DNA from 2 places in the Pseudoalteromonas sp. K222D genome. Region 2 is predicted to be linked to the other one. Evidence: riboswitches for the same ligand, from Rfam matches in the RefSeq annotation. Region 2 holds a riboswitch; the other holds the start of a gene.
The links. Region 2 has a riboswitch for lysine ahead of dapA (4-hydroxy-tetrahydrodipicolinate synthase). Riboswitches for the same ligand answer to the same signal wherever they lie in the genome.
Positions count from the first base shown of each region.

Region 1: it holds a riboswitch for lysine, as region 2 does, so the genes downstream of both, lysC (lysine-sensitive aspartokinase 3) here and dapA (4-hydroxy-tetrahydrodipicolinate synthase) in region 2, are expected to answer to the same signal.

Region 1 is NZ_JAGGDL010000003.1:76,778-83,430, forward strand. Features, by position in the region: gene J5X91_RS03045 (NAD(P)-dependent oxidoreductase) at 1-544, opposite strand, end outside; gene J5X91_RS03050 (glutathione peroxidase) at 663-1,157, shown strand; gene J5X91_RS03055 (sodium-dependent transporter) at 1,211-2,536, opposite strand; gene J5X91_RS03060 (4'-phosphopantetheinyl transferase superfamily protein) at 2,711-3,454, shown strand; gene lysC (lysine-sensitive aspartokinase 3) at 3,431-4,822, opposite strand; lysine riboswitch at 4,898-5,070, opposite strand; gene nhaD (sodium:proton antiporter NhaD) at 5,203-6,450, opposite strand.
Region 2 is NZ_JAGGDL010000012.1:37,992-44,644, reverse strand. Features, by position in the region: gene J5X91_RS08270 (OmpA family protein) at 1-286, opposite strand, end outside; gene J5X91_RS08265 (protein adenylyltransferase SelO family protein) at 673-2,082, opposite strand; gene J5X91_RS08260 (DNA-3-methyladenine glycosylase I) at 2,092-2,790, opposite strand; lysine riboswitch at 2,994-3,191, shown strand; gene dapA (4-hydroxy-tetrahydrodipicolinate synthase) at 3,344-4,228, shown strand; gene J5X91_RS08250 (2,3,4,5-tetrahydropyridine-2,6-dicarboxylate N-succinyltransferase) at 4,244-4,984, shown strand; gene J5X91_RS08245 (PLP-dependent decarboxylase) at 4,984-6,189, shown strand; gene J5X91_RS08240 (succinylglutamate desuccinylase/aspartoacylase family protein) at 6,239-6,653, shown strand, end outside.

The DNA.
Region 1 (6,653 bases), on a different contig from region 2:
CCGCAATACAAATTTGATTAACCATTTTACATAATTGCCCTGAGCCTACGCCACCTAACAATTGGCTAAAACGACTAAATGCCGTCATAACAGGCTGCACTTTGGCAAATACAGCTTCGCTGCCACCAGCCATTACTGTAAGCACGCCATTTTCGGCGCCAGCTTGGCCACCCGATACTGGCGCGTCAATAAAGTCGACTTTTAATAACGCTGCTTTTGCTGCCACTTCGCGTGCCACAGTTGCTGAAGTAGTAGTATGATCGACCAAAATACTGCCCGCTTTAATACCGGCTAACACCCCATTTGCGCCATATACTACCGAGCGTAAATCGTCGTCGTTACCCACACACATAAATACAATGTCGGCATCGTTTACAGCTTCGCGTGGAGTGGCTGCAAAGCTGCCGCTAAATTCATTAGCCCATTTTTGAGCTTTAGCTTGAGTACGGTTATAAACGCACACACTGTGCCCTGCTTTTGCTAAATGCCCCGCCATTGGGTAACCCATTACGCCTAAACCTATAAATGCTACTTTCATTGACATAAAAATGACCTATTAAACTGATAACTTAAAAACCATGCCTGATTATGTCAATCGGTTGATAAAAAAGCGAATGAAGTCTTTATAAAGTTTATTTAATAGGAATTTAAGTAGGTGATCTATGGATAGTATTTATCAATTTAATGCAGAATGCTGTAACAAGGCGCTTTTTTCTTTTAAGCAGTTAAAAGGCAAAACGCTACTTATTGTAAATATTGCCAGTGAATGTCATTTTTCGGCGCAGTTAACCGCTTTAGAAAAGCTGTATCAGCAGTATAAAAACAGTGGATTTACCATTTTAGCGTTTCCGTGCAATCAATTTGGCCAAAAGGAGCCGCTTGATAATTTAGCCATTAACAGCTTTTATCAAGCGCAATTTAATACTACATTTGAAATATTAGCCAAAGTAATGGTAAACGGCCCAGAAGCTCACCCCTTATTTAATTACTTAAAGCTGCACACCAGAGGCATTTCGCAAGGACGAGTAATAAAGTGGAACTTCACTAAATTTTTAATTAATTCGCAAGGCCAACTTGTTTCTCGTTATGCGCCGCGCACCAAGCCAGAAACATTAAAGCAGGCAATTGAAAATCAGTTATTGCTAACAGCTAAATAACAAAGCAAAACGAGAGCAAAAGCTCCCGTTTTATTTATAACGTGCAGTAATGCTTAACTACTAAATGCCACATTGGCAAATACCAAGGTCATTAATATTGGGCAAACAAAACGTATGTACTGAGCAAACCAGTAATGCGCGCCGCTAGTTGCTTGGTGTAATTTGTTACCGCGCTGCCATAACCAGCCCACTGTAACAAAGTAAAACAGCCCCATTAACGGTAATTGGTACTGGGTAAATACCATAATAACCAAGCCAAATAACCAATCAAAATTAAGTATTATTAAGCTGGCAAACACTAGCACTACGCCACTAACCAGCCACGTAGCTTTAGTGCGATCAACGCCGTGGTTTTCGACTAAAAACGCCACCGGAATTTCGGTGGTTGATATAGTAGAAGTAACCGAGGCTATCGACATTAATACAAAAAACAATAAACCAACCAATAAGCCAATATCGCCCATGGTGCTGAATAACGCTGGTAAAATGGCAAAAATAAGCTGCCCTTCGCCAATTAATTTACCGTTACTAAACACTTCTACGCCGTTGTGCTGCGCCACATAAATAGCAGGCACAATGAGTAAACCAGCTAAAAAGGCCACACTGGTATCGAGTAGTGCTACGCTGGCAGTCAGTTTTGGTAAGTTAGCACCGGGTTTTAAATACGAGCCGTAAATCATCATACAGCCCACACCTAGCGATAAGGAGAAAAAGGCTTGCCCCATAGCTGCAATAATTAAGTTAGGGTCGAGTATTTGGCTAAAATCAGGTATTAAATACGCTGCAAAGCCATCACTTGCACCATCTAGCGTTGCAATATAAATAATTAAACCAATTAGCAATACTAGTAGCACCGGCATTAAACGCCGTGACCAGGTTTCAATACCCGATTTAACCCCTTTTAAAATAATACTCGCGGTTAAAATAAGCATAAGTGGGGTAAACACAAAATTACGCAGCGCAGAGTCGCTGTGTAAAAATTCGCTAGCGCCGCTAAAGCCTAAAAATGTAGTTACGGGTTCAATAGCATACGACAGCATCCACCCCGCCACTATTGAATAAAAGCTAAGCATTACAATAGCGCCGCCAAGGCCAATATAACCTGCAGCCGCGCCTACTTTAGGGGCTTTATTTTGCCATGCTTGCCTAAGTGCTTTTACCGGATTAGCTTGGGCGTAATACCCTAAATACAGCTCGGTATATAAAGCCGGCAAAGCAAGTAAAAATATAACAATAAAGTAAACCAGTAAAAAAGCACCGCCACCATGATTAGCAGCCTGCGTAGGAAAACCCCATATATTACCTAAACCTACCGCTGCGCCAGCGGCGGCCAATACAAAACCAAGTCGACTTTGAAAACCATCACGCACTTGTGTCATACACCTACAAATCTGTTATTATTTTAGCTGTTGTGAATTAAACCATATTTCATCGCGCCTTAGTAATAAAAATGTACCTAGCGCGCACAACAACTAACAACCGCTCACTATATGTTCAGCTTATGCATACAAGCAGGTAATCGGTATTAAATTTTATTATTATTTTGAGCGTTTATGAGTTCACTTTACTTTAAAAACACCCTGCAAATTAATCAGCCTTTTAGTAACAATAAAAGCCCTATTTTATTGTTTGACGCTAAAACGCTCGATATAAGCCAATATAATTTTCCTGATTATTTAAGCCCTTTTGAGCTGCAAATAATAAACCGCCGTAAAAGCGTATCGGCCAAGCAAGAATATTTAGCCACGCGATTATTACTTAAGTATTTAGTTATAACCTCGCACCCTAATATGGCGGGCATTAAGCCGTGTAATATAAGTTCAGAGTTTAACCTACAAACAAGTAAATTAGCGCTACACATTAATAACAGCCACACCGTTATTAATACCTGTATATCGCATTCTAATGGTTTTGTTGGCGCTGCACTTAACCCTACAAAAGCCCAGTTTGGTTTCGATATTGAAAAAATAAGCACAAAGCGCCCATTTGAAAAGCTCGCAAAGCATTTTTATCATACCGATGAAATTGCGCTGATCACCAAGCCTGCCAATGCAGAGGATCAAGCTAAACACTTTTTTAGAATTTGGACCTTAAAAGAAGCGCTCGCTAAAGCCACCAGCCGCCCTATTGCCAAGTTGCTAAGCCCTAATGTGTTTACTGAATTAACTTGCGCGCAGCTTAATGCCAGCAGTGCTGTGGTGGGTAAGTTTGATATAAGTGTAGTGAGTGAAAAAAGCACTGACTGGCAGTGCTCTCTTATTAATTTAGCTGTATTAGGCCGCGCAATCGCTCTCTAATAGTCGGCTATGAATAGCTTGCACTACGTTGTCGGATTCGCCTTGCTCGACCAAAAAGCACAAGTTATGCTTACTTGCACCGTGGCAAATTAGCCGTATATTAAAGTCACTTAATACCTGCATTAAGTTCATTTCATGCTGGCGTAACTGTATTTCTGAGCCAATAAGCGCCACTAAAGTTAAGTTATTTTCTACCGATACATGGCAAAACTCAGCAAGTTTATCTAAACACCCCTGATCAAGCTCTGGGCGCGATGCATTAGGCGCGTTATCAAGCGTTATTGCTACGCTAATTTCAGAGGTGGTCACTAAATCTACCGAAATATTAAACTCACTTAAAATAGTAAATACTCGTGCTAAAAAGCCACTAGCTAATAGCATTTCTGGGCTTTTAAGTGTAAGTAATATTTGGTTTTTACGTTGTGTTACTGCGCGAATTCCTGGCAGTTGCGACTTTTCACGCTCAATCCAAGTACCACCACGCTCAGGTTCACGGCTCGACCCTACAAACACATTAATATGGCTGCGGCTGGCGGGTAAAATAGTTGCCGGATGCAATACTTTTGCACCAAAGGTAGCCATTTCGGCAGCTTCATCAAAACTGAGGCGTGCAATAGGCGTGGCTTTTACGCATAAACGCGGATCGGTACTAAAAATACCCACTACGTCAGTCCAAATATGTACACTTTTGGCATGAATAGCCTCGGCCAATAATGCCGCGCTGTAGTCTGATCCACCGCGCCCTAAAGTGGTCGTTTGGCCGTGCTCGTCGCTGCCAATAAAGCCCTGTGTAACAATTACTTGATCGTCTAACAGCGGAATAAGTAATGCGCTTGCTGCTTGTGCAGTAGCTGCAACATTAGGAGTTGCTTTACCAAATTGACTGTCGGTTTTAAGCACTTGGCGCACGTCAAAGCGTATTGCATTTAAACCTTTTGAGCGCAGCACTTGGGTAAATAAATAAGTTGATAATCGCTCGCCAAAACTTAATAGCTCGTCATGTAGCGCTTTTGTTTGTAACGTTTGGCTGGCTAGTTTTTCAAATGCCGCTAACGTCTGGGCAAAGCCCTGCTCTAAATCGGTATCTAAACTCAATTCAGCTAAAATAGCCTGCTGAATCGCTAGCACACCGTTAATATGCGCTTGGCGCTCATCTTCGCTAAGGCTGCTATTACACAGCTCAACTAAATGATTAGTGACTCCTGCGCTGGCGCTTAGTGCAACAATACGCACGCTTTTATCTGCTACTATTATTTTACTACTGTGATCCATAGCTGCAAAGTTAGCTACGCTGGTGCCGCCAAATTTAGCAACGGTATAATTTGATTTGTTGCCTAATACTACATGTGGCACTGATTGGGTTGTCATTTCGTCTCCTTTCACGGCATCCAAACCGTAATAAAACAAGAAGAACTTGGCAGCAAATATAAGGTAAGAAAATTCACTGCCAGAAGCTCTCCACCTATATTGGTGACAGTTTTGAGGATTCAGCCCCATAAACCGAAAAATAACGACGACGACGTGTTATTTTTCTCGGCGAGTACTTCCCTCTTTAATGCTCAACGGCGTTCGTCACCTCACATTAAATACCTAAGTATCGCACCTCTTCTGAATGTTGTATTAATGGCTATTTCAGCAATCACTAATAAAACAAAACCCCAGCAATATATTGAAAAGCTCAATACTTTACTGGGGCTTTGAAAGTTATCGTTTAGACATCTAGCTGTCAAGCACTTTAATAACTAATATTAAACAAAACCAGCCATAAAATAGGAGCCGGTATAGCCTACGGTGTAACAAATTAATAAATAAAACGACAAACGTAAGTAGTTCATAAAGGTCAGTTCTTTAACTTTACTCATGGCAATAATACCCGCCGCTGAGCCTATAATTAACATAGAGCCCCCTACGCCTGTGGCATAGGTAAACGACAGCCAATGCTGTTGTGTCATTACTATATCTGCTTTTAATAACGCGGCTGTAAGTGGTACGTTATCAACGCCTGCCGACAATATACCCATTAAATAGTTTGCGTATTCAGGTGCCATTATTGTGTACAGGTCGCTAAAGTGGCTTAACATACCAACTTCTTTTAGCGCTCCTACCAGTAATAATACACCTACAAAAAACAACAAGGTGTCGTATTCTATTTCACGAATGAAATCTATCATGTCTTTGTTTATGTCTTTTTTGCGCATTAAAAATTGCGCTACTAAAAACATCATAGACAAACCAAACAAAAAGGTAAGCAATGGCGGTACACTGTATAAAACACTCAGTGTTAAGGTAGCAATAACCGTAGATAAGAAGATAACTGCAATTGTAATATCGGTTTTTTCAATGCGTTTTTGCTTCGTTTTAGTAAAGTCGAGCTGGCCATTTAAGCCTATTGATAATAGTGCTGCTAACAGCATCACACTTACAAATGCTGGCCCAATTAACAATAACAAATTGCTAATAGTTACTTTGCCATCTAAAAATATCATTAACGTGGTTACATCGCCGGTAATTAACGACACACCACCGGAGTTAACCGCAAAGATAATCAGCGTGGCGTATCTAATTAGCTTTTTGGCTTCAAGTTTTAATGATAAAACCACCGCTAAAGATATAAGCGTAGCGGTTACGTTATCGGAAATAGAAGAGAATATAAATGCAAAAACACCAACCAAAAACATTAACTTACGTTCGCTAATTCGTTTTGGCATAATCCGGTTAACAATATTTTCGATAAACCCTTTTGAGTTTAAATAGGCAACAAAGGTCATTGCCGCCATTAAAAACAACCATAAGGAGGCAATTTCTAAAATATTATGATTAAGGAGTGATTGAATCGTATCAGGGCTTTGCCCATTAATAGGGAAGATAAAAGAGATAATCCAGCAGAGCGTACCAAAAAAAAGTGTCGTTTTAGCTTTGTTTACGTGGATTATATCCTCAATAACGATCAGCAAAAATGCAATCGCTATTAAAGTCAGGATAATAGAGGAAACCATGATAATTGAACAACCTTTGGAATAATGTAAAAATTGAACCTATGAAGAAAATAGAGCCGCACATTTCGTGTGCCTATTTTCGGTGCGGATGTTATCACTATGACCTGGTAAAAACTATTATTAAATCGTTGTAAAAACGAATACCATATAGCTATCAGCGCTATTAAAATTACGAATAACTAGCTTATTTAGCTACTTATTTA
Region 2 (6,653 bases):
CGTTACGATTACCATTAGGAATCGGATTTTTAAGAAATGCATTAAAGTCCATATCTGCATACTCAAGACGTGCACTCCAGTAATCACTGAAACGGTAGCCAACTTCAGCACCCCAACTTGCAGATTCATTAACTTCCAAGTTTTGGTGCATGTTTAAGTTTTTCCAAGATGCATCGTAATAGTCACCGAACACACCAATGTAAAAACCTTCAGTTTTTTCTGCTGCAAATGCTGATGCGCTAGTTGCAGCTAACGCGATTGCGATTGTAAGTGATTTTAATTTCATTGTTTTCTTCCCATTTTAACAATTAAAAAAATATAGCTAATTCGTTCTAGCTCAACCAGTTTTATTAATATTACCTGATCCTTTATTAATCAATACTTAACAAAAGATAAATTAATTCGTTTTCAACACTCTATATACAAGTATCAGTAAGTTTAGGACATATTAATTACTTTACCCAACCCCTAGATAATAAATACTATCGCTGGTATCTAAATTTATTAAATAACCATACCGACTTCACTAGCTGAGTTTATATTGAGCTCCAAGCTCCTAGCTTTAAATTCATATCAATAATATCAGCTCAGTTTATTGTGCTCAATAATAAAGCAGCGCTACGGCCGCTAAATGACCTTTAATAATCAGCAACTTAAATTTCAATCTAATAATTAAGTACCACAAAAAGTATAATACTCTTTATCACTGCTAGGTGCATCCTGAAATTTTGCCAATTTGTCAGTATTTTCATAAGGTGTGTGCATAACCTGCATAAACTCATGCAGTAATTCACTTGAGCCAGTCTTATTATACTCACTAAGTATTTTTTCGATCACATGGTTACGAGGAATAACTCGCGGATTAGCTGCGCGCATTACGGTATAGCTGCGATCATCGGTACGTTTTTGCCACTTACCGGCCCACTGAACTAATACCTCTGGGATGCTCACTCCACCTGTTAAAGACTCGGTTAGTGCATCAAACGTGTTGGTATAGTCGAGTTGGTGCTCTTTTAATAACTGTAATAGCTCTGCAATTAACTCTTTATCGGCTGTATCTGTGCCAGCTAAGCCCAGTTTTGTTGCCCACATTGCACTAAATTCAACATTAAATTGCTCAGCAAAACCATCTATTATTGGGGTCATTAACGCCACAGCTTGTTCGTCGTCATCATTTACAAGCGGTATTAAACTCTCAGCTAAGCGGGCGCAGTTCCAGTTAGCAATATTAGGTTGATTACCAAATGCATAACGCCCTTGCTTATCAATAGAGCTAAACACGGTATCAAAATCGAAGCTGTTCATCATGGCACATGGGCCATAGTCGATAGTTTCGCCGCTAACCAGCGTATTATCGGTATTCATTACCCCATGTATAAAGCCTACTCGCATCCAACTAACCACCAGCTCAACTTGGTTTTTAATCACTGCAGCTAAAAATGCTAAATAGCGCTCAGGTCCTGTTGCTTGAATTTTTGGGTAATGACGCTCAATAGCTAAGTCGGCAAGGTTTTTAAGCCCTGCAACGTCGCCTTGCGTTGCTAAATACTGAAACGAGCCAACACGAATATGGCTACTGGCTAAGCGCGTTACAATAGCGCCAGGTTGAGGTGGGTTTCTGTACACGGTTTCGCCACTACCAACCACAGCTAAGCAGCGCGTAGTTTTAATACCTAACGCTTGCATTGCTTCGCTCATTATATATTCACGAATTGCTGGGCCAAGTGCACAGCGGCCATCGCCACCACGAGAGTAAGGAGTGGCACCAGAGCCTTTTAATTGAATGTCCCACAACTGGTTTTGCGCATCCTCTACTGCACCTAGAAAATGAGCACGCCCGTCGCCTAAACGTGGTGAAAAATGTCCAAATTGATGCCCTGAGTATCCCAGTGCAACCGCTGCAATTGCTTGCTGTTCGTTGCCGCTAAAAGTACTGGCCCGTAATTCAGGAACTACATTAATATTAAACGCTTTAGCTAAGCTGTCGTTCCATAGTAATAGCTGTGGGGCGGCCACCTTAGATGGGCGATCTTCAATTGCAAAATTGTCGGCTACTTGTCTGTACCTTGGCATTAAATTCATAACTACCCTCTACTGTTGTTGGCTTATACCTACACGATTATCGCCTACACTGTAGGCTATAATTAAGCTTAGCTCTTGCATGCTCAAACCGCTTTGTTGCTGTAATTCATTAAAGAACGCTTGCGCTGCAGTTAACGACTTTTTAGTTTGTAAGCCACCATCAATAATTTTGTGCGCGCGCAAATAACTCTCAACATCCCGCGATAATAAAAAGGTGTCTTTACCCAATGCACGCAAAGTATAAGGGCCGGTATTTCCACCCAAGCGTGCACCGTGTTTTTTTAAGTACGCCCACAAACCAATAATATCTTCACTTGGCCAGTCTGCAATAAACTGACTAAAGCTACCATGTTGCTGGGTAACCTCATGGATCATGAACGCATTTTCGGGGATCGTTTTTACTTTTTTATAATTGCGAACAATACGCTCGTCGCTGGCTTTTTGCTCCAACATATCGGGTGGCATCATTAATAATTTTTCAACGCTAAACTGCCAAAAAACCTCTCTAAAGCCTGCCCACTTGCTGTTAATAACCGACCAGTAAAAGCCACTTTGAAAAACCTTGCGCGTAAACTCTTCCAGCCAATCATCATCACTTAAAGCTACTAATTGTCGCTTAGATGCAGGTTTAGCGAGTAGTTGCTGTAGCATTTGTGTTGAGCCTTTTCGCTCTACTGCTCGCTGATAAATATCATTAAATTTTTCCATCTGCTTGAAACCTTATTTTGCAGTTACAAATTTCGCGCCGCGATTACCCCCTAGTTTAAGGGAAATCGTCCTTATACGTAACCGTTACCAAAATCGATGACACTATCTGCACTTAGCTGCTTGACACCCAGATGGCTAAAATGATTTAATCATCGCACTTACCCTATTTAATTATATTTGTATTGCTAGCAGTACAAATATAAAGGGCTGGAAGAGGTGCGTTATTCAGGTAGCGTATGTTAGGAGCACAAACTCCATTGAGCATACGTAAGGGGAATCAACGCCGAGAAACAACAATATTTGTGTCATTGTTGTTTCGGGCGACTAGGTTGAATCCTAGCGACTGTCACCAATAGCTATTTAAACGTAGCTTATTAGTTTGGTGGAGAGCTTCTGGTCTTAGTATAATAAGGCCGTGCGCCCTATTATTTAAGCCCATTCGCTCTTCGAATTATAACATACCCTACACGTGGGTATTTGTTCGAACGATGTTAATGCGGCTCTTTCCTATATAGCTTCTTAACTCACCGAACATTCTATAAGTTCGCGAGAGATGATCAAAAACTTTAATTTAGATGACTACTCAGTCTGGACGGCGCTCGTTACTCCGTTTAATCAAAACGGTACAATCGACTATGGCACCTTAACCACTTTGGTTGCTGAGCAAGCCGCTGCCAATAATGCTATTTTATTACTAGGCAGCACAGGTGAAGGCTTAGCCTTAACACTTAAAGAGCAACAAGCCATTGTTGAGCACGTGTGCCAATTATCGCCTAATGTACCCTTAATGGTGGCTGTAGGTGGTATGAACCTCAAACAGCAATTAGCCTGGGTTGAATACTGTAACCACTTGCCTATTCATAGCTTTTTACTTGGCTCGCCGCTTTATGCAAAGCCCGGTGTAATTGGGCAAACCCATTGGTTTGAAAGCCTTTTAAATATAAGTAAACACCCTTGTATGCTTTATAACGTACCAGGGCGAAGCGCTGTCGATATTCCAGTGGCAACCATTCAAAACCTACAACAACATAAAAACCTATGGGCACTTAAAGAAGCCAGTGGCAACATTGCGCAATTTGAAGCTTACCGTCAAGCGGCTCCTAACTTAGCTATTTTTAGCGGCGACGATGCGCTTATGCCCTACTTTGCCCAAGCCGGCGCTAAAGGGCTGGTATCGGTAGCAGCTAATGCTTGGCCGCTACAAACTCACGAATTTGTACAGCGTAGCCTAAGTGGCCAATACCCCAATTTATTTACTCAGTGGTCAAGCGCAATCAGTAGCTTGTTCACTGTAGCAAACCCCATTCCCGTTAAAGTACTCATGCATTTACAAGGGCGATTAACGAGTTCGTATTTACGCCCACCGTTAACTCACCTCGAATTAACGCAAACAACGTGCATTGAACAAGCAAACAACACCATTTTATCTTGGCATTAAACATAGGTTTTTATAATGAGCTGGTTAGAACTATTAAATAATTTAGAGTCGGGCGCAGTACGCGCAGCATCACAAAACGAAAGCGGCCAATGGCAGGCTAACGTTGCAGTAAAACAAGGTATTTTAGAAGCCTTTAAAAATGGTACAAACACCGAATTTGTCGGTGGCTTTGTTGATAAACATAACTTAGCGCCACAACAGTTTAGTGCCACCGATGGCGTACGTATGGTCCCGGGTGGCTCAAGCGTTCGCCGTGGTGCTTATGTAGCTAAAGGCACTATTATTATGCCACCAGCGTATGTAAATATTGGCGCATACATTGACGAAGGCACTATGGTAGATAGTCACGCTTTAGTTGGCTCGTGCGCGCAAGTAGGTAAAAATGTCCACCTTAGCGCAGCCGTGCAACTTGGCGGTGTGTTAGAGCCAATTGGTGCCAGCCCAGTGGTAGTTGAAGATGATGCATTTATTGGCGCAGGCTGCGTAATTGTTGAAGGCGTAGTAATTAAAAAAGGCGCAGTACTTGCCCCTGGTGTGCGTTTATCGGCCACAATTCCGGTTTACGACTGTGTAAACGAGCGCCAACTAGACAAAGGCGAGCCAATTCCTGAGTACGCTATTGTAATACCAGGCTCTCGCCCTGCTTCAAACGAATGGGCGCGTGCACAAGGTTTAAGCATGTCGTGCGCGTTAATTGTTAAGTACCGCGATGAGCAAAGTGATGCATCATTACTACTTGAAGAGGTTTTACGTTAATGAGCTTTTTGAGCACGGGCGTTAAAACGGCAATTAATGAATTATCAAGCCAACTCGATAGCCCATTTTTTGTTTACGACCTAGATACGCTAAATAGTCACTTGGCACAATTGGTCGCACAAACCGAGGTAAAACTTTGGTATGCGGTTAAAGCGAATCCGCTGTCTAAAATTATTCAATGCTTAGATAACGCCGGGTTTAATTTTGACGTAGCCAGTAAAGGCGAGCTTGAGCAAGTACTTGCTCAAGGCGTTAGTAGCGATCGCGTGCTCAACACCGGGCCAGCTAAAAGCCCAAAACAAATTAAACACTTTATTGAGCGCGGCGTACGTACTTTTGTTGCCGAAAGTATTAATCAAGTTCGCTGGCTCAATGAACAAGCCAAGCTACAAAACTGTCAACTACAGGTATTACTGCGCGTACAGTTACGTTGGCCCGAGGGCGAAAAAAATCCACTAGGTGGCGATAGCCTCACGCCATTCGGACTCGGTTGTACAGAGTGGCAGGCACTTAATATTACCGACTATGAAGCACTTAGCTTTGATGGCCTGCATATTTTTCAATGGGGAAATATGCTCAGCACGCAAAAACTCAGTGAGTTGTGGTCACAAATGATTGCACCACTTAGCCAACTTGCCCGCGATTTAAATATAAACCTTAAAATTTTAGATTTAGGTGGCGGCTTAGGTATTCCGTATACGCAAAACGACATAACGCTTAATTGGGGTGACTTAATAACTGCCCTCGCTAAAATTAAAAAACAGGCGGGCGTTGAAGAGTTATGGATGGAGCTTGGCCGCTATGCCGTGGGTGAATGCGGACATTACGCAGCCCCAGTAGTAGAGCGCAAACAAAACTATGGCCAACAACAAGTTATTTTAAGTGGCGGTATAAACCACTTATTGCGCCCAGCCGTCACCAGTCAAGACTTTCCAGCAGCATTACTACGAGATTCAAACACACCAACCCAAGCTATGAGCTTATACGGGCCACTTTGTACCGCACTCGATTGCTTGGGCGAGCACGCATTACCAAGTGATCTAAATGAGCACGACTGGTTGGTGTTTAGTCAATGTGGTGCCTATGGTTTTAGTGAAAGTATGCCGTACTTTTTATGCCACGAACTTGCTGGCGAATATGTTTTAGAACGAAACAAACTTAGCTGTTTGCGTGCAGCCGAAGATGCCAGTTATTACTTGAGATAATGTACCTAAGATAATGTACCTGAGATAAAATTAAAATGTTGAGATACTCATGATCGCCTCACCAATTAGTCAAGAAAACATCGTCGTTGGTGAAGTTGCCAATGGCTTACCACTCACTATTCCTGTGTATCGTTTAAAAGGCGATGGCACGGGGCCAAGTGTGTATATTCAGGCCAACATGCACGGAGCTGAAGTACAAGGTAACGCGGTAATTTTTCAACTACTTGAACAATTAAAGCACCTTAATCTTAAAGGTGATATTACTTTAGTGCCCTATGCCAACCCTATTGGTTGCAATCAAAAGTCGGGGGAATTTACCCTAGGTCGGTTCGACCCTATCACCGGCACTAATTGGAATAGGATGTATCATTATAATACTGATTTAGTCACTCAGTTTGCACAAAACCATATGCAATACGACGATGCCATATTAAAAAGCGCGTTCAAACAGGCACTTATTGACG